DNA from 4 places in the Streptomyces sp. NPDC041713 genome. Region 1 is predicted to be linked to each of the others. Evidence: riboswitches for the same ligand, from Rfam matches in the RefSeq annotation. Region 1 holds a riboswitch; each other region holds the start of a gene.

Region 1 (3,277 bases):
GTCGGCTCCGCATGCCGGGACGGCGAGCATTCCCACCGTCACACCGGCGGCTGCGGCGGCATACCGCCAGCCATGTCTCTTGCCCTCGCCTGCACTCATCTCGTGCTCTCCAATCGGTTGGGCGACGCGATGAGGTAGAGCTTTGCGGCCGCGTGTGTCCTTTCCACGCATAAGTTACGGCACCAAGATCGGCGACGCGTGGGCCAGGAGGCTCCACCCCTCCCCCTGCAGAAGGGTGCAGCCCGCAGGGATTTCGGACGCGACAGGAAAGGAGCGTGCGATGAGCAGGCGGCATCTGCAAGGCGAGGAAGAACCGGCGTGGAGTTCCTTCACGTGGGGGCAAAGTTCTTGGCCGCAGCCGGAGTTACCGGCCTGGGCGTTGTCGCGGGGGCGGCCGCCGTCATCGGACGGCGGCCGGGTGGCCTGGGGTCTGAGGGGTCAGGGCTTTTCGAGGAGGGTCTTCAGGTGCGACAGCATCATGGTCCAGCCGCCGCTGACGCCTTCGAGCATCTTGGAGTCGGGTGTGGTGAAGCCGTCGTGGGTGATGGTCAGTTTCATGCCCAGGGCCGGGTCTTCGGCCGGTTCGATGTCGAAGGTGACCTTGGAGCGTTCCTTGGCCGCCTCGGCGAAGTCCTCGTCGCTCATGCCGAACATTTCCTGGTGCATCGGCTGCAGCGTGTGCCAGGTGTAGGCGAGTCGCCTGCCGGGCTGTGACTCGGTGACGACCTGGCCGAGGTCCTGGGGTTCGCCGCCGTCCTCGACGGGCCACAGCACCTTGGAGCCGACCTTCCAGTCGGAGGAGGGTGCCCAGCCGCCGTGGTACTGCTTCAGGAATTCGGGGGTGGTCAGTCCCTCCCAGAGCTTTTCGGGGGTGGTGTCGATGTAGATGGTGTAGACGTAGGCGGGCTTGTTCATCGCTGTTCCTTCCAGGGCGTGCTTCAGGTTTTCGTCCGCAGGGGCGGGCTCTGGGGGGGCGCGTTGGCCAGGGGCCGGTTTTCGTCAACTCGCCTTGCTGTTACGGGCGGTACGGGGCCAATCGGCCGGCGTCGGTCGACGGGAGGCGAGTGAATTTGTCACAACGCGACCCGGGTGCAGGTGAGTTCGGCCTCTCTGCTTTGTTCCCGACAGTACGTCACCTTCGGGCGCGGAATGCGGCATTGTCCGGCGCGCTCTTCGTTCTGTCTTTGATCGGCCTTCTCCAACCTCGTTCATTCTCTTCGTCTCTTTTCTTTCTGTCGCCTGCTCAGGTGGGCTCTTCCGGTCCCCTTATCTCTGTTCTCTGGGCGAGTTGAGGTGGGTGCCGGGTTGGTTGGTCCAGCCCTGGGGCCGGGGAGTGCGGGACTCGCGCGCGCGGATGTGACCGGCTCAACACCGTACGCCTTATGCCTGATTTGGGGGGAAAGTTACCTTTTTGTGTTGCCCAGTTTCGTGTGAATTGGTCGCCTTGGAGGCGTACGGGGAGTTCTGTACTCATCGCAGGTATATCCGGTGGAATGACCGGCACCGGTGCGGTCGTGAGTCACTTTTCCCGTGCTTCGTTCCGTGAAATGTGTCACGTCGGGGTGCGTGGTGCCGGGAGGCGCCGTTGTGCGCATTTCCGTTCCGGGGAAAGAAAGTTGAGTTATTCGATCTTTGCGTGCGGGGCCGCTCCCGGGGCCGGGGGGCGGGGCCACGTATTCGTCTTTCGAATTCTTGCCTTGTTCCGTCCGGGCTTTCTCGCTTAACGTCACCGTCAATCCCGGGCTGAACGCCGAATCCTGCCGCTGCCCGGAAGCCCTTCCCACCCACTCACTTACGCACGGCAGGAGCGGGGGACCCAGGTAAGCGCCGTTCCGGGATTCCGGCATGGCTCGGGGTGAAGTCGCATGCAGTGCGACCGGACATCTCCCGTCCGAACCCGACAGCTCACCTCGCAGGCGACGGAGAGGAATTCGTCATGCCCGCAAAGGGAAAGCACCGCCGTCCCAAGTCCAGCTCGCTGCACCGGGGCATCGCCGCCGCCGGCACGGGCGGGGCCGTGCTCGTCCTCCCGGTGCTCGGCGCGACCGGCGCGAGCGCGGCGCAGGCCGCTCCGGCCGTCAAGCCCGCCGCGGCCCCCGGCACCTACGTCGTCGCCGCGGGCGACTCCCTCTCCAAGATCGCCAAGGACCACTCCGTCAGCGGCGGCTGGAAGAAGCTCTACGAGGACAACCGCGGCGTCCTGGGCGGCAACCCGCAGCTCATACGCCCCGGAGTCAAGCTCACCCTCGCGGGCAAGGGCTCCGAGCCGGCCCAGCGCGCCGACCGCTCCGCGCGCGATAAGGCGGCCGCCCAGCCCGCCGTCGCCCCGGCGAAGAAGACCTACGCCAACAACCTCGACGGGTGGATCAGGGAGTCGCTCGACATCCTGGCCCAGCACGGCATCCCCGCCTCCTACGAGGGCATCCACCGCAACGTCATGCGCGAGTCCTCCGGCAACCCGATGGCCATCAACAACTGGGACTCCAACGCCGTCGCCGGCACGCCCTCCAAGGGACTCCTGCAGGTCATCGGCCCCACCTTCGACGCCTACCACCTGCCCGGCACCTCCACGGACAGCTACGACCCGGTCGCCAACATCACCGCCGCCTGCAACTACGCGGCCGACCGGTACGGCTCGATCGACAACGTCAACGGCCCCTACTAGGAGCCACCGGGAGCACCCTCTCCCCTCCCCCGCTCCCGCCCCGAGCCCCGGCACACCCCCCGCGTGCCGGGGCTCGGGCATGTCCCGGCCCCGCGCAGGCGTCGCCGAGGGCGGGGGCGGGTACCCGGTCGGGGTGCGGCAGGCGGCGGGTGGGGCCGATGGCTGGTGTGATGAAGGGGTGAGTCTGCGGCGGCCGGGCACCCGGTCGGTCACGGGTCAACCGACGATGACGGACGGGAACGCATCATGGCTGTACGGCACCGACTGATCGAACGCCCGCCGCGCGATGTCTGGGCGGTCCTGGAGGACGGCACCCGTTATGGCGAGTGGGTGGTCGGCACCCACGAGTCCAAGCCCGTCGACGACGCGTGGCCGCAGACGGGATCGCGTATCGAGTACACCGTGCGGCTGGGGCCGTGGGAGCTGTCGGGGCACACCATCGTGCGCCGGTGCGAGGCTCCCCGCCTGCTGGAGCTGGAGGTCGACAGCGGCCGGCTGGGCACCGCGCGCATCTCCATCGACGTACGGCCCTGGGGCGAGCACACGCTGGTGATCCTGGACGAGCATCCGCTGCGCGGCCCGGGCGGGCTGCTGCACTCCGCGGCCGTCGAC
Region 2 (3,277 bases), on a different contig from region 1:
TGGTGGCGACGGCCAGGTCGGCGATGGTGACGTCCTCGGTCTCGCCGGAGCGGTGGGACATCATGCACTTGAAGCCGTTGCGCTGGGCCATCTCGACGGCGTCCAGGGTCTCGGTCAGCGAGCCGATCTGGTTGACCTTGACGAGCAGGGCGTTGGCCGAGTTCTCCTCGATGCCGCGGGCCAGGCGCTCGGGGTTGGTGACGAACAGGTCGTCGCCGACGAGCTGCACCTTGTCGCCGAGCTGCTCGGTGATGGTGTTCCAGCCGGCCCAGTCGTCCTCGAACAGCGGGTCCTCGATGGAGACCAGCGGGTACGAGGCGACGAGCTCCGCGTAGTACTCGGTCATCTCGGCGGCCGAGCGGGACTTGCCCTCGAACTCGTAGGAGCCGTCCTTGTAGAACTCGGAGGCGGCGACGTCGAGCGCCAGCGCGACCTGCTCGCCCGGGACGTAACCGGCCTGCTTGATGGCCTCCAGGATGAGGTCGAGCGCGGCGCGGTTGGAGTCCAGGTTCGGGGCGAAGCCGCCCTCGTCGCCGAGGCCGGTGGACAGGCCCTTCTCCTTCAGCACCTTCTTGAGGGTGTGGTAGACCTCGGTGCCCCAGCGCAGCGCCTCGGAGAACGACTCGGCGCCGATCGGCGCGATCATGAACTCCTGGATGTCGACGTTGGAGTCGGCGTGCGACCCGCCGTTCAGGATGTTCATCATCGGGACGGGCAGCAGGTGCGCGTTCGGACCGCCGAGGTAGCGGAACAGCGGCAGGTCGCTGGCCTCGGAGGCGGCGTGCGCGACGGCGAGCGAGACGCCGAGGATGGCGTTGGCGCCGAGCGAGCCCTTGTTGTCGGTGGCGTCCAGGTCGAACATGGCCTGGTCGATCAGGCGCTGCTCGGTGGCGTCGTAGCCGACGAGCTCCGGGCCGATCTGCTCGATGACGGCGAGGACGGCCTTCTCGACACCCTTGCCCTGGTAACGGTTGGGGTCACCGTCACGGAGTTCGATGGCCTCGAAGGCACCGGTGGAGGCACCGGACGGAACGGCGGCACGACCGGTGCTGCCGTCGTCGAGGCCGACCTCGACCTCGACCGTGGGGTTGCCTCGGGAGTCCAGGATTTCCCGGGCTACGACGACGTCGATGGACGGCACGAGCATCTCCTTCTGGGATGTGACGCGTTTACGCGAGCCGCTTCGGCCCTGCGTCTCCTGAGCCTAACCGGCTCCGGGGCTTCAGCCAGCCGACCGCCCGTCCCGTGGGACGGACAAGAGGCGAAATCCCCGGGAAACAGGACGGAAGACCGCGTTTTACTCGCTGGTAGCGAACACGGCGGGGGCGGACATGGCCCCGCCCCGGTGCGTACGGGGGATACGCGCACCGGGGCGGGGAGCCCGTGGGGACGGGGTGGCCGTGCGTCCGCCGAGGCACGGCCGGGTGGGGTCCGGGAGGGTCAGCTCAGGTGCAGCTGCTGGCCCGGGTAGATGAAGTCGGCGTCGTCGATGATGTCGCCGTTGAGCTTGTAGACCTTCTGCCAGCCACCCTTGACGTGGTGCGACTGGGCGATCTTGGAGAGGGTGTCGCCGGTCTCGACCTTGTACTCGCCGTCACCCTTCTTGACCGTCTTGCCGGTCGGGGTCTCGACGGTCTTCTTGGACTCGGTCTGCGGCGTGGGCTGCGGCTTGGGCGCGGCCTGCTTCTGCTCCGGAGCGGCCTGCTGCCGCGTCTGCTGCGGCTGCGGCTTCTCCTGCTGCTGCGGGGCCTGCTCCTGCTGGCCGCCGCCGCTGCTGGGGGAGGCGCCCGAGAGGCCGACGCCGCAGGACGGCCAGGCACCCTTGCCCTGGCCCGCGAGGACCTTCTCGCCGATCTCGATCTGCTGGGCCTTGGAGGCCTTGTCGGCGGACGGCGCGTACTTGGTGCCGCCGTACGCGGCCCAGGTGGACGGCGAGAACTGCAGACCGCCCTGGAAACCGTTGCCGGTGTTGATGGACCAGTTGCCACCGGACTCGCACTGGGCGACGGCGTCCCACTCGGAGGCGGTGGCGGCGGAGGCCGAGCCGGCCGCCATCAGCGGAGCGGCGACGGCCGCGCCGGTCACACCGACGAGGGTGGCGACGCGCGTGGCCTTGGACGGACGACGGTGCTTGCCCTTGCTGGAAAGCAGCATGAGTTGATCCCCTACACCGACGCCTGCGAGGTGAGCTGTCGGGTTCGGGCCGATGTGGTTGCCCGGTCGCACTCCTTGAGCGCGACTTCACCCCTAGCCGTTCCCGTCCGTCTCGCGGCGCTCAGCCTCTCGGCTGCCCCACCCCTCAACGGACGGACCCGGCACAAACCTTGGGTCCCCCGCTCCTGCCCACGGCGCTCTTGAGCGACGACTGTTCCCGTCCGGCCGTTGGCAGGATTCGGCGTACCGACCGGCGGGGCCCACCAGTGGCGAGCGGTGACGACGGTAATCACGTCTTCCACACAATTTCAAAGACGATCAGGGCTTCTGAGACCCATGTCTCACTCGCGCCAAAGCGGACATACGACGCGAAGGCCCCGCCCGACTCTTCGTCAACTACCGTTACTTTTCGCCCAGATCGAGGCTCTGACCGGGGAGGATGAGGTCCGGGTCGGCGCCGACGGTCTTCTTGTTCTCGGCGTAGAGCTCGTGCCAACCGCCCGCCACGTCGAGGTCGTCGGCGATGAGCGAGAGGTTGTCCCCGGAGCGCACCGTGTACGACCCGTCGGCGATGCCGCCGTCGCGGTCGGCGCCGCGCGAGGCGTGCCGTCCCGGACGGTCGCCGCCGGCCCGCTCGCTCTCGTCGACGCCACCGCGGTGGCGTCCCGCCGAGGCGCCGTCCGAGCCCTCGGCGGGCGCGGTCGACCCCTCGGAGCCGGGCGAAGCGGGGTCCTGCGACCCGGACTTGCCGTCGGCGTCCGCGTCACCCGCGTCGACCTTGCCGTCCTTACCGCCCTTGCCGTCCTTTTCGCCGGACTCGTCGTGATTCTTGTCTCGCGCGTCGTCGGCCGAACCGGGCGTGTCGTCGTCCGCGGACGGTTCGCCGGCGTCCGAGGACGGGTCGGCCCTCTCGCCCTTGTCCGCGTCCGTGCCCTTGTTCTTGTCCGCGGAGTCCTTGGCCGCGTCGTCCGTGCCCTTGGCGTCCTCGGAGTCCTCGGCGCCCTTCGAACCGTCGGCCTTGCCGCTCCCGGTCGAGCCGGTGGAGTCGGGCGCGTCGTCCGGGGTCTGCGGGAGCGGGGCTCCGGGGTCGACGTCGGCCGCGGCGCCGCCGTCGGTGAGACCG
Region 3 (3,277 bases), on a different contig from region 1:
GGGGCAGCGAGGCGGAACCGGCGACAGGGGTGCCACCGCGCACGAGCGGACGTTCGTCCGCGCGCTCCCCCTGCTGCTGCTCCTCGTCGGGGTCGTGTACGACGTCTCGACCCCGCCCGAGTTCACCGCCGCGCCCCTCTTCACGGCCGCCCCGCTGATCGCCGCCCCCTTCTACTCGCTCCTGAGCACCGTCCTGACCGGCGCCGCCGCCACCGCCGCCGTCCTCGTCCTGCACGTCGGGAACGTGAGCAGCAGCCACGTGGAGGCCGTCACCGAGGTGCTCACCGTGGTCACCGTCGCGGCCCTCGCGATCGTCATCAACCGCGTCGTGCGCCGCGGCAACGACCGGCTCGCCAACGCACGTTCCATCGCCGAGACGACCCAGCGCGCCGTGCTGCCCGAGCCGGACCCGCGGATCGGCGGGCTCGACATCGCCGCGCGGTACGAGGCCGCGCAGGCAGACGCCTTCATCGGGGGGGATCTGTACGCCGTGCAGGACACCCCGCACGGGGTCCGGCTCATCGTCGGCGACGTACGAGGCAAGGGCATGGGCGCGGTCGCCGCGGTCGCCGTCGTCATCGGCGCCTTCCGGGAGGCCGCCGAGCAGGAGGCCACCCTGGAGGCCGTGGCGCAGCGCCTGGAGCGGGCGCTGGCCCGCGAGGGCACCCGGCGCGACGGCCTCGACGCGTTCGAGGGCTTCACCACCGCCGTCCTCGCCGAGTTCCGGCACGCCGACGGCCGGGTACGGCTGATCAACCGGGGGCACCCGTCCCCGCTGCTGCTGCGCGGCGACGGGCGGCTGTGCGTCATGTCGGCGAGCGAGCCCGCGCTGCCGCTCGGCATGGGCGATCTCGGCATCTGGCCGGACCGGGCCGACGAGACCGAGTTCCCGCCCGGCGCGACGCTGCTCTTCTACACGGACGGCCTGTCGGAGGCGCGGGACGCGGCGGGGGAGTTCTACGATCCCGCGACCCGGCTCGGCGGGCGGATCTTCCCCGGGCGCGGGGGCCCGCGGGCGCTGCTCGCCGCGCTCGCGGAGGAGGTGCGGCGGCACACCGGGGGCCGGATGACGGACGACATGGCGTTGCTCGCGGTGCGCCGGCCGGTCGCCGGGGATCCCGACGTCACCACCGGTGACTGAAGTGCACCGCTCCGCATAACAACTGACGTACTGTCAAGGGAATGTGAAATTCCGGTGTGGACCAAGGCGGGGCCAACTCGCCCCGTTCCGCCCCCGCGTGTCCCGGTACGTACAGCCGATCGGCGTTAACGATCAACCGGAACAGCTTGGAATACCGACCCGCTGTCTATTAACGTTCGATAACGCAGCGCGGTCGTCCCAGCCGTCACTAGAGGCGGCTCCGCGCGCACGCGCCTAATCCCGCAAGGGAGCCGGGGAACCACTAACTTGGGGTGAATCGGACCTCTGCCGCGCCTGCACGCATGCCTCGAACCAGTCATGCGCGCACACGTCGGCAGCTGCCCGTAGGAGACCTTCCTGCTCCGAACCCGTCAGCTAACCCGGTAGGCGAGAAGGAAGGAAAGGAGTGCGCCCCAGTGGCGTCCAACCGGCCTGCCCCCCAAGCCGTGTACATACCGAATGACGACGACTTCGGCGGGTACGACGAGGACTCCTTCGAGGAGTGGAACCCCACCGAGGATTCCGTCCGGCCCGTCCGCGGCAGGCACCGTGTGCACAAGAAGGGCGGCGGCGGGCTCGCCCGCAGCTCCACCGTCCTCGGCGTGGGCGTCATCGCCGCCGTCGGCGCGGGCGGCATCGCCACCGCGCAGGAAGGCAAGCCGCCGGTCTCCATATCGATGCCCGACCTGCCGGGCGTGGACGCCGTCGCCGACTCGCTGCCCGAGGCCAAGTCCCTGCCGGGCGTGGGCTCCTTGCTGGCCGACGACTCCTCCGACGCCACGACGACCGTCGCCGCGTCCGCCCCGCTCACCGCCGCCGGCGTCAGCTCCGTCGACGCCGAGCAGGGCACCACCGACGCGGGCGAGGCACTGCGCACCCGCATCATGCAGCAGGCCGAGAACCAGCAGCACCAGGCGGACGCCGCCGTACGGACCGCCGCCGAGGACGCCGCCGTCAAGAAGGCCGCCGAAGAGGCCGCCGCCCAGCAGAAGGCCGCCGAGAAGAAGGCCGACGCCGAGGCCGCCGCCAAGAAGCAGAAGGCGGAGGAGGCCCGCAAGGCCAAGGCCGAGGCCGCGCGCCTGGCCAAGCTCGCCAAGAGCTACGCCATCCCGACCTCCTCGTACACCCTCACCTCGCACTTCGGCGACGCCGGCGCCATGTGGTCCTCCGGCCACCACACCGGCCTCGACTTCGCCGCGCCGACGGGCACGCCGCTCAAGGCCGTGCACACCGGCACCGTCAAGGAGGCCGGCTGGGCGGGCGCGTACGGCTACCGCACCGTGCTCGAACTCGAGGACGGCACGGAGGTCTGGTACTGCCACCAGTCCTCGCTCAATGTCAGCGCGGGCCAGAAGGTCACCACCGGCGAGGTCATCGGCCGCGTCGGCGCGACCGGCAACGTCACCGGGCCGCACCTCCACATGGAGGTCCACACGCCCGACGGCACCGGGATCGACCCGCTCGGCTGGCTGCAGGGCAAGGGCCTGAATCCCTGAGGTATCCCTGAGGTATCCCTGAGGTCCGCGCCCCTGCGGTCCGGGTCTCCGCGGTCCGGGTCTCCGTACTCCGGCGGTCCTGGCGACATCCCCCCGACGCCAGGGCCGCCGGTCGGTCCGGTGGTGCGTGCACGGAATTCCGTTTCCGGTGTGCTTGTTGAGGAACGCATGACTTATCTGCGTACGCTCGGCTCCTCCGACCTCGAGGTCTTCCCGCTCTCCCTGGGCGGCAACGTCTTCGGCTGGACCGCCGACCGGGCCGCCTCCTTCGCCGTCCTCGACGCCTACACCGCCGCGGGCGGCAACTTCATCGACACCGCCGACGTCTACTCGGCCTGGGTGGACGGCAACCAGGGCGGTGAGTCCGAGACCCTCGTCGGCGAGTGGCTGGCCGAACGCGGCAACCGCTCCGACGTCGTCATCGCCACGAAGGTCGGCGCCCACCCCGAGTTCAAGGGCCTCTCCCCGGCCACCATCAAGGGCGGCATCGACGCGTCGCTGCGCCGCCTCGGCACCGACTACATCGACCTCTACTACACGCACTACGACGACCCTTCGGTCCCGGTGGAGGAGATCATCGGGACGCTCGACGGGCTGGTGCGGGACGGCAAGGTGCGCGCCATCGCCGCCTCCAACATCA
Region 4 (3,277 bases), on a different contig from region 1:
CTCCGCCACGTACATCCAGGCGACCTTGTGGCGGAGCTGGGTGAGCAGCGCGCCGAGGCCGGGGCTCGCGGACGCCTGGGCGAGCGTCTCGTGGAACCAGCCGCCCAAGGGCCGCAGATCCTCCCCCAGGCCGCTCCTGGCGCGCTCCTGGCCCAGCCGGACGAGTCCGCGCAGAACCTTCAGGTGCGCGTCGTCGCGGCGCTGTGCGGCGCGTGCCGCGGCGAGCGGTTCGAGCAGCGTCCGCATCTCCAGGAGATCCGCGGCCTCCTGCTCCGTCGGTTCCGCGACGCACGCGCCCGCGTGCCTGCGCGTGACGACGAAACCCTCGGCCTCCAAGGTGCGCAGCGCCTCGCGCACGGGGACGCGCGAGACGCCGTAGCGGCGCGCGAGGAGCTCCTCGGTGAGCCGGCCGCCCCGCGCGTGGACTCCGGCGACGATGTCGTCCCGGATGGCCGTGCTGACCGAGTGCGCCGGAATGCGCGTGACCGGACCTCCGCCCACTGACCGGACCTCCATTGAATTCCCCGCGTCAGGCGGTCGACCCGACGCTCGTCCGGTGACTCTATTGCAGAGTGCCGCGATTTCCGATGGCGTCCGGGAATTCATGGATATCTTTTGGCCACCGCGGGACGAGGCGCCGACACGGCAACGCGAAAGCCCCGGCTCATCAGGAGCCGGGGCTTTCGAAGCGATGCTGCGGGGTTCGCGTCCGTCAGACGTTGACGCCGTGTCCGCGCAGGTACGCGATGGGGTCGATGTCCGAGCCGTAGTCCGGGCCGGTGCGGGCCTCGAAGTGCAGGTGCGGGCCGCTGGCGTTGCCGGTGGCGCCGGAGATGCCTATCTGCTGGCCCGGGGTGACCGTCTGGCCGACGGAGACACCGAGGGAGGACATGTGGCCGTACTGGGTGTACGTGCCGTCGTTCATCTTGATGACCACGTTGTTGCCGTAGGCACCGCCCCAGCCGGCCTCGACGACGGTGCCGGCGCCGACCGCGTGGACCGAGGTGCCGGACGCGGCGTGGAAGTCGATGCCGGTGTGGCTGCCGGAGGACCACATGGCGCCGCCGGTCTGGTAGCCCGTGGAGACGTACGAGCCGGAGATCGGGGAGACGTAGCTGTTCAGGCGCTTGCGCTCGGCCGCGCGGGCTGCGCGCTCCTTGGCCTCGCGCTCCTTCTCGGCCTTCGCCTTGGCCTCGGCCTCGGCCTTGCGCTTCTCCTCGGCGGCCTTCTTCTTGGCGGCCTCTTCGGCCTTCTGGGCGGCAGCGGCGTCGTCGGCGGCCTGGCGCTGGGCGGCCGCCTGCGCGTCGATGTTCTCGGCGAGCGAGTCGCCGACGGAGATGGCCTGGGTGAAGCCGGTGTGCTCGAGGGCCGCGTCATCGGCGGCGGCGAGCGCCGGACCGGCGAGGCCTCCGATGACACCGGTGGTGGTGAGCGCTGCGACGCCCGCGACGTTCGCGGTGGTACGCGTGAGGCGGCTCGGACGACGGTGCTTCCCGGTGGCACGGGTGAACGCCATGAAGCGGCTGATCCTTTCCTTCCCTCTCGCCTACCGGGTTAGCTGACGGGTTCGGAGCAGGAAGGTCTCCTACGGGTTCCTCGCCTCGCGGCAAGGTGCCCGATTCACCCCAGGGGACATGTGGGTCCCCGGCTCCCCTGGCTCGCGCCGTACGGGGACTCGGCGATGACTGTCCGGTGCCGCGGGTGCGGCGTACTGCGCGACGAACAGCCGGACCGACGCTAAGCGGGCGCACTTTCAATCGACAAACAGAACTCGACTTTTGTAGCGCACGCCACAGGGCAGACGGGCAACCTCCGTATGAATCCGGACATATGAGGACCCTGGCGCCCGAAGCGGTCACCAGGGGCTCATTTGTCCGGCCTGACGGTCACTCAGCCGGTGACCACACTCACGTCACCGATCCCGAGGGCCCTGACGGGCTCCTCGATCTGCGCGGCGTCCCCGACGAGGACCGTCACCAGCCGGTCCTCCGGGAAGGCGTTCACGACGGCCGCGGTGGCCTCCACGGTGCCGGTGGCCGCCAGCTGCCGGTACAGCTGCGCCTGGAAGTCGTCCGGCAGGTTCTGCTCGACCTGGTCGGCGAGGGTGGCCGCGACGGAGGCCGCCATCTCGTACTTGAGCGGGGCGACGCCCACCAGGTTCTGCACGGCGACGTCGCGCTCGGCGTCGGTGAGCCCGTCGGCGGCGAGGGTGCGCAGCACCTTCCAGAGGTCGTCGAGCGCCGGGCCGGTGTTCGGGGTGTCCACGGAGCCGCTGATGGCGAGCATCGCGGCGCCCGTGCCGTCCGGCGCCGAACGCAGCACCTGGCCGAACGCCCTGACGCCGTAGGTGTATCCCTTCTCCTCGCGCAGGACGCGGTCCAAGCGGGAGGTGAGGGTGCCGCCCAGGCAGTACGTGCCGAGCACCTGGGCGGGCCAGACGCGGTCGTGCCGGTCGGGGCCGATGCGGCCGATCAGCAGCTGCGTCTGGACCGCGCCGGGGCGGTCCACGATGACGACGCGGCCGCGGTCGTCGGCGGTCACCGGCGGCACCGGGCGTGGCTCGCCTGCGGAGCCGGTCCAGGCACCGACGGTGTCCGCGAGGACGGCGTCCAGGTCGGTGCCGGTCAGGTCGCCGACCACGACGAGGGTGGCCGTGGCGGGCCGGACGTGCTTCTCGTAGAAGGCCCGTACCGCCGCCGAGTCGATGGCGGTGACCGTCTCCTCGGTGCCCTGGCGCGGCCGCGACATGCGCGAGGTCGCCGGGAAGAGCTGCCGGGAGAGCTCCTTGGCGGCGCGCCGCGCGGGGTTGGCGGCCTCGTGCGGGATCTCGTCCAGGCGGTTGCGTACGAGCCGTTCGATCTCGCTGTCGGCGAAGGCCGGGGCCCGCAGCGCGTCGGCGAGCAGGCCGAGCGCCTTGGGGAGCCGGGAGACCGGGACCTCCAGGGAGACGCGGACCCCCGGGTGGTCGGCGTGCGCGTCGAGGGTCGCGCCGCAGCGGTCGAGCTCGGCGGCGAACTCCTCGGCGGAGTGCTTGTCGGTGCCCTCGTTGAACGCCCTCGCCATGATCGTGGCGACGCCGTCGAGGCCCTCGGGCTCGGCGTCCAGGGGCGCTTCGAGGTGGATCTCGACGGCGACCACCTGCTGGCCGGGGCGGTGGCAGCGCAGGACGGTGAGGCCGTTGGGCAGGGTGCCGCGCTGGGGAGCGGGGAAGGCCCAGGGCTTGGCCGTGCCCGCCTGGGGCTGGGGGTGGAACTGCATGGTCGCGGCCTCGGTCACT

The links. Region 1 has a riboswitch for cyclic di-AMP ahead of ACZ6CV_RS36600 (transglycosylase SLT domain-containing protein). Riboswitches for the same ligand answer to the same signal wherever they lie in the genome.
Region 2: another riboswitch for cyclic di-AMP. It lies ahead of ACZ6CV_RS17015 (transglycosylase family protein); the one in region 1 lies ahead of ACZ6CV_RS36600 (transglycosylase SLT domain-containing protein).
Region 3: another riboswitch for cyclic di-AMP. It lies ahead of ACZ6CV_RS13185 (M23 family metallopeptidase); the one in region 1 lies ahead of ACZ6CV_RS36600 (transglycosylase SLT domain-containing protein).
Region 4: another riboswitch for cyclic di-AMP. It lies ahead of ACZ6CV_RS20140 (M23 family metallopeptidase); the one in region 1 lies ahead of ACZ6CV_RS36600 (transglycosylase SLT domain-containing protein).

What each region holds. Positions count from the first base shown of each region.
Region 1 is NZ_JBVIZY010000024.1:5,315-8,591, forward strand. Features, by position in the region: gene ACZ6CV_RS36590 (hypothetical protein) at 1-99, opposite strand, end outside; gene ACZ6CV_RS36595 (SRPBCC family protein) at 439-915, opposite strand; cyclic di-AMP (ydaO/yuaA leader) riboswitch at 1,772-1,934, shown strand; gene ACZ6CV_RS36600 (transglycosylase SLT domain-containing protein) at 1,937-2,665, shown strand; gene ACZ6CV_RS36605 (SRPBCC family protein) at 2,912-3,277, shown strand, end outside.
Region 2 is NZ_JBVIZY010000005.1:120,843-124,119, forward strand. Features, by position in the region: gene eno (phosphopyruvate hydratase) at 1-1,141, opposite strand, end outside; gene ACZ6CV_RS17015 (transglycosylase family protein) at 1,441-2,154, opposite strand; cyclic di-AMP (ydaO/yuaA leader) riboswitch at 2,159-2,328, opposite strand; gene ACZ6CV_RS17020 (LysM peptidoglycan-binding domain-containing protein) at 2,557-3,277, opposite strand, start outside.
Region 3 is NZ_JBVIZY010000003.1:776,139-779,415, forward strand. Features, by position in the region: gene ACZ6CV_RS13180 (PP2C family protein-serine/threonine phosphatase) at 1-1,141, shown strand, start outside; cyclic di-AMP (ydaO/yuaA leader) riboswitch at 1,363-1,546, shown strand; gene ACZ6CV_RS13185 (M23 family metallopeptidase) at 1,558-2,637, shown strand; gene ACZ6CV_RS13190 (aldo/keto reductase) at 2,806-3,277, shown strand, end outside.
Region 4 is NZ_JBVIZY010000006.1:151,314-154,590, reverse strand. Features, by position in the region: gene ACZ6CV_RS20145 (GntR family transcriptional regulator) at 1-501, opposite strand, end outside; gene ACZ6CV_RS20140 (M23 family metallopeptidase) at 713-1,516, opposite strand; cyclic di-AMP (ydaO/yuaA leader) riboswitch at 1,529-1,691, opposite strand; gene ACZ6CV_RS20135 (M16 family metallopeptidase) at 1,891-3,276, opposite strand; gene ACZ6CV_RS20130 (M16 family metallopeptidase) at 3,273-3,277, opposite strand, start outside.